2 regions of the Psychrobacillus sp. INOP01 genome follow, and region 2 is predicted to be linked to the other one. Evidence: riboswitches for the same ligand, from Rfam matches in the RefSeq annotation. Region 2 holds a riboswitch; the other holds the start of a gene.
The links. A riboswitch is a leader RNA that binds a small molecule or an ion and turns the genes downstream of it on or off. The one in region 2 is predicted to bind lysine.
Positions count from the first base shown of each region.

Region 1: linked by a shared signal. The riboswitch ahead of dapA (4-hydroxy-tetrahydrodipicolinate synthase) and the one ahead of KD050_RS03025 (aspartate kinase) in region 2 are both predicted to bind lysine.

Region 1 is NZ_CP073315.1:1,310,887-1,314,143, forward strand. It holds gene KD050_RS06675 (DHH family phosphoesterase) at 26-1,213, opposite strand; lysine riboswitch at 1,396-1,575, shown strand; gene dapA (4-hydroxy-tetrahydrodipicolinate synthase) at 1,839-2,726, shown strand; gene KD050_RS06685 (YehS family protein) at 3,150-3,257, opposite strand, start outside.
Region 2 is NZ_CP073315.1:589,796-593,052, reverse strand. It holds gene uvrC (excinuclease ABC subunit UvrC) at 1-657, shown strand, start outside; lysine riboswitch at 910-1,088, shown strand; gene KD050_RS03025 (aspartate kinase) at 1,338-2,567, shown strand; gene KD050_RS03020 (YslB family protein) at 2,868-3,257, opposite strand, start outside.

The DNA.
Region 1 (3,257 bases), 720 kb from region 2:
TTGCTCCGTCATGACCAAAAAATTATTATGAATTTTCTCTATTTTTCACTTCACTCATTAAGTAATCGACAAACAGATCATCTCTTACCAAAGCTGCCTCATAGTTTCTTTTCAAGAACCGCTCGCCTTCTTCAAAACTAGTAAAGGTTTGTTCTATTTCTGTTTTATTTTTTTCAAGGATCCAATCCTGATTATTTTTAGAATACAAAATGAAAGTATCATTATTTCTATTCTTATAAAAAGAACCGAAAGATGATTTTTTCAAATTATATTGATTTCTTTTTGCATCTTCTGGTATTGGAGACAGATGGAAAGTGTCCAACACAAATAATTTATAAGCTTCCTCTGTTAAAGTACAGCCAGATGCTTTTTGATGACCTCCACCGCCGAACTGACCAGCAACTTCAGATACATCAATATGGTCATAAATCGTACGAAGGGAGATTCTTTTTCCTCCCATTATCACTATTGCTATATAGTCGAGATGTGGATATTCTTTTCCTAGTTCATTGCCCAGCTCTGAATGATACGTTTCAGCATACACGATACCAGCTAAAAGTTCTCCTACATTTGCCTGTACAATCTCTCTTTTCTTCCGACGAATATACCGGTCAATCTTGTCTTCTTCCATGTTCAATATTTTCTTTTCAAATTCATCAAAATCGAAATGGTCACTTATGCGAAGTCGATCCATCATTTTTCCTTCAAATTCTTCAATAGATACTAAATAGAAAAGTGAGTTAAGGGAATGAGCTTGTTGGTTCCCGTTCTTCTCCCACTCCCACGTATCATACTGCCTTACTAGCTCTACAAATTCCGTTAGTGCAGCAGTTGGTTCCAACAGTTTATTTGTTACAAGATATTCATATAACAATGAAGTAGCAGAAGTTAATTTACCTTCTTGATCTTCTACTAAAATATATCCCCACTCATAATCATTAAAATGCAAAGCCGATTTATGATGATCAATTAGTTGGACCTTCCCTTTTGCATTGTAAAAATCATTAAGTCTTTTTTCATTATCCTCGTTTGGACTCAAATCAGTTACAAATAAAAACGTATCTGGCTCATCATTTTCTAAAAAATATTCAATCTCTCGATTAAGGGATGAAATCGAATTGTAACGCACTTTCACTTGCTCTCCAAAAGCTAGCTTTGCTAAAATACCACATCCGACTCCATCTAAATCATTATGAGACAATAATTTATACATCCTTTTCACCTCTAGTATAGTATGGGTTTTGCTTGTGAAACTTATTAGTTTTCATCAAAAATATAGTTTATCATGCCATAAAAATAAGTTAATATTTATTTTACAGGTAAACTCTTGCAAAAGTATTAAAAAGCATGTATTATTTTAATAATTAAATATTCTCTTATTTCAAGCACATTTGAAGTAAGGATAGAGGCGCGAAGACCATCAGTACACATTCGGAGGATAATGAGATCCTATGACAATTGTGGAAAGGGGAATTTGCCGAAGTTGAAAGAATCTCATTTTTCTTGAAGCTGGTTCAGCTGTTGAATAAACACTGAATTGTCATATAGGAGACTATATGGAGGGCTATCTTACGCACAGAAATATTACTTTATTTCTACTGCAACAACGAGCCCTCGTTGTTGCTTTTTTGCGTCTAATTAACTTGAGTAAGCAAGTTTCAAGTTAAGCCTCTGGCGGAATTCTTAGATTTTGAAGGGAATTTTTAAAGGCTACCTGACTTGCATCACGCAGGCCTGAGCACACTTCAAAATCTAGACGCAATTATCGCCGAGGCATAATTGATAACTGCCCTTCTCCCTGAATTTTTAATAATAAAACTATAGGATGTGGAGAAGTTATGAATTTTGGACAAATATTAACGGCTATGGTGACTCCTTTTGATCGTAATGAAGAGATAGATTTTCCAGCCACACGAAATTTAATAAATTATTTAATTGCCAATGGAACAGAAGGGTTAGTCGTATCTGGTACAACTGGAGAATCTCCTACGTTAACAGAAGAAGAAAAAGTCCAGCTGTTTAAATTTACAGTGGAAGTTGTGAATGGTAGAGTCCCAGTAATTGCTGGTACCGGCTCATATAACACTAAAGCATCCATCGATTTAACAAGACAAGCAGCTGATGCAGGTGTCGATGGTATTATGCTTGTAGTTCCGTATTATAACAAGCCTTCACAAGAAGGTTTATACCAACACTTCAAAACTATTGCTGCAGTTACATCATTGCCGACTATGCTATACAATATTCCAGGTCGTAGTGTCGTCAACATGTCAGTAGAAACTGTTATCCGACTTTCCGAAATTCCGAATATCGTTGCTATTAAAGAAGCTGGCGGGAATTTAGATACAATGTCTGAAATTATTAGTAATACACCTGAAGACTTTTCGCTATATAGTGGTGATGATGGGTTAACAATTCCGGTACTATCGATTGGTGGAACAGGAGTTATTTCAGTAGCATCACATGTTATTGGAAATGAAATGCAAGCTATGATAGCAAAGTTTAATAGTGGCAATGTAAGAGAAGCTGCTAAGGATCACCGCAGACTATTACCTGTCATGAAAGCACTATTTGCAGCACCAAATCCAACACCTGTAAAAACAGCATTAAATTTAAAAGGAATTCCTGTAGGTGGCGTTCGCTTACCTATGGTTCCTTTAAATGCGGAGGAACTCAGTGCTTTACAGAGTATATTAGCCGCACAGCTAGAAACTGTATCCTCATAAGAAAAGCAGGAGCACCCTTTAGGAAAAAACTGTTTTAAATCGATTTCTTAAGACTTTGAATAGACTTGTCGCTAAATTATGCTCTCTTTTCTCGGTAGTTTTAAGTGTTTATCTTTCCTAAATACAGCTTGTTTCACTGCATTTACTGAAACTAATTCTGTCACCTTGGCCATAGGCTGTGCTAAATCCTATTAATAAAGACTACTCTCTTGATTGATTGGAGTGGAAGGCGGCGACTCCAGCGGGATAAGCGAGAAAGTCGAGACCCCGCAGGGAGGAAGCGTAGCGCCGCCCGAGGAGGCTCGACCTCGCCCGCGGAAAGCGTCCGCCGGAAACGAAAATCAATAGTATTACTAGATAGATCTTATTCTCCAAAATAAAAGAGCGAACTCCAACTATCATTTGGATTCGCTCTTTTATAATTTAACTTCTATATTTTACTGCTAAGCCTTTTAAGAATTTACGAGCAAAATTGTCTCCGCATTCTTTATAATTACGATGACCAGGCTTTCGTAAAATAGCACCAAGTTC
Region 2 (3,257 bases):
ATGCGTATTGAAGCTTTTGATAACTCGCATATTCATGGGACTGATGCAGTATCAGCAATGGTTGTTTTTATTGATGGCAGGGCCAGTAAAAAGGATTATCGTAAATATAAAACAAAAACTGCAGCAAAACATGATGATTACGGAGCGATGCGTGAAGTTGTACGTAGAAGATATACTAGAGTACTTAAGGAAAATTTGCCGCTACCTGATTTAATAATTATTGATGGGGGAAAAGGGCAAATTGAAGCTGCACGCGAAATTATAGAGGATGAACTAGGGCTAGATATTCCAATTGCAGGTCTTGCAAAGGATGGCAAGCATCAAACTTCCCAGCTTATTTACGGAGACCCTTTGGAGCTAATACCGATGAAGCGGACTAGTGAAGGTTTTTATTTGCTACAACGTATTCAAGATGAAGTCCATCGTTTTGCTATAACTTTCCATAGGCAGCAGCGAGGAAAGCATACTATTGCATCTTCGCTAGATGGTATAGAAGGTATCGGGCCTCAGCGGAAAAAGTTATTATTAAAGCATTTTGGTTCCTTAAAGAAAATACAAGCAGCTAGTAAAGAGGAGTTTATGGAAGCGGGTCTTCCAAGTAAGCAAGCAGAGATTATGGTTAATCATTTTCAGAAAAATGTATTGTCTTCTGAATAATCATATGCTATATTTGAATGAATTTAACTTGAATCAGTACAAGAATATTGCAAATATGCAAATAAAAACTGCTGGTTCAATTTAAGTCTCTGGCAAATGTTACAGATTTTGAAGAGAGTTTTAAAGGGTATTAGCCTAAGTAAGTCGCATTTATGCGAAAAAGGCTACCTGACCTGCATCACGTAGGCCAAAACGCAATTTAAAATTTGGATGCAATTACGCCGAAGTATAATTTAATATTCACTGATTTTAAGTGAAGATAGAGGTGCGATTAGACATCAGTACTCAGCAGGAGGAAGGAAAGTTCCTAGAATAGCTGAGGAAAGGGTCTTTCGCCGAAACATAGAATAGCTTTTCCTATTCTATTGTTGGTTCTGCATTTAATAGATGTAGAATTGTCAGAATTTATATTCTGGAGGGCTATCTCACATGGGCAGATTTTTTGGACCGTGTATGAGACAATGCTTTTCACAATATGTGGAAAGCATTTTTTGATCCTTTCAGGTAAAGAGAAACGACAATCAGTGGGGGGGTTCTTCATCCCTAACTAATTGTTAGTTGAACCATTCGGGCTTTTACGGGCAGTTATTCTCCCACTAAGTCTATTGTGCACTGATGGAGTCGTTAAAGTGGGAGTCTTACTGCGCGTTAAAGCGCGTTAAAAAAGGGAGCGGATGTTCATGACTAAAATTGTAATGAAGTTTGGCGGTACTTCAGTTGAATCAACAGAAAAAATTGCAAATGTTGCGAATCGAGTGAAACTGGAAAAAGAAAAAGGTCATAATATTGTCGTTGTTGTATCTGCAATGGGTAAAACAACGGATGAATTATCAAACCTTGCTTTCGGATTAGCGGAATCACCATCAAAACGTGAAATGGACATGCTATTATCTAATGGAGAGCAAGTTACTATGGCTTTACTAGCTATTAAGTTAAATGCAATTGGGATAGATGCGATCTCTCTAACAGGGGCTCAGGCAGGTCTCATAACAGATAATGTACATAGAAATGCAAAGGTACTAAAACTGGACCCTTCTAAAATTGACGGTCTACTTGCCACAAATAAAGTAGTTATTGTAGCAGGCTTCCAGGGAATATCAGAAGCAGGAGAGATTACGACCCTTGGCAGAGGGGGATCTGATACAACTGCTGTAGCTATTGCTGCTTCTATCGGAGCGGAAATTTGCGATATTTATACGGATGTTGATGGTATTTATACATCAGATCCGCGTTATATTGAGAATGCTCGGAAACTTGAACAACTTGAATATGACGAAATGCTAGAACTAGCTAATTTAGGCGCAGGAGTATTACATCCGCGTGCTGTTGAATTTGCTAAAAACTATAAGGTACCATTACGAGTACGTCCAAGCTATAAAGATGGAGAAGGAACGATTTTGAAGGAGGAAGTAGATGTGGAAAATAATTTAGTAGTTCGTGGGGTAGCGTTTGAATCCGATATCGTTCGATTAACTATAGAATATGAGGTGCCATTTAATGGCTCATTAGCTTCTATTTTCACAACTCTAGCTGCAAATCATATAAACGTGGATATAATTGTTCAGTCGATAGTTGATGGAGTGAAGCCAGCAGTTTCTTTTTCTATTAAAAAGGAATCTCTTGCTGAAGCGATTACAGTTTTAGAAACACATAAACAAGAGCTTGGCTTTACCTTCGCAGATTTTGAAGTAGGACTTTCAAAGGTTTCTATTGTAGGTTCTGGTATGGTATCGAACCCAGGTGTTGCAGCTCAAATGTTTGATCGACTTAGAACAGAGAATATTCCTGTGAAGATGGTAAGTACATCTGAGATAAAAGTGTCAGTTGTTGTACCTCAGCAACATATGATTGATGCTGCTAATGCCTTGCATGACGAGTTCGATCTTGCGTTAACTCATCAATCAGTTTAAACATTTTTTCTTAATTGTTAATAAAAACCGGGCAAAAAAGAGGCCCGGTCCTTTTATGTCAAAATCCTGTTTCTATCGTTTTAGAAGTGCTTAGGACAGACGTTTTGCTATAGGATTACCGTTTGATTTTTAATAAGGCTGGTCGTGACTGCGTCACGACCAGCCTTATTTTCTAGGTAATCTTATGGCGGTTGCCTGTCCGTCGCCCTTCTACAAATATTAGAAATCTTGAAGAACATTTTTATATACGCTAATCTTTTGAAAAAGGGTGACAGGAAAAGTCAAAAATTGACTAACCTGCTACCCTTTAGTTTTAGAATCCCATTTTATTTGTAAAGAGACTAATCCGTTCTTTTTAACTTCCTCGTCATAACATTCGGTTAAATAGCCAGTAAGCTTTTGTTGTTGTTCAGCTAAAAAACCTGCTTCTAATCGATGACTTCTACTTTGTCCACTCTGAGGTAGATTATATGTACTTAACGTATAGAAAGCTGAATCTTTTGTAGTTTTTTCTAAATGTAAAGTGCCCCATCCAGCTTCATTGAAAAACGTGACGGCTTCATCCATTGAATAAAGGGGGAATTTGCGAGCTAAATCTTTCCCAGCCCAATATAATATATCTTTTTCATGTTTTCCGAGAATAGAAGTAAGCACGTGGTCTCTTATTAACTCATATCCAAAGGAAGTTAC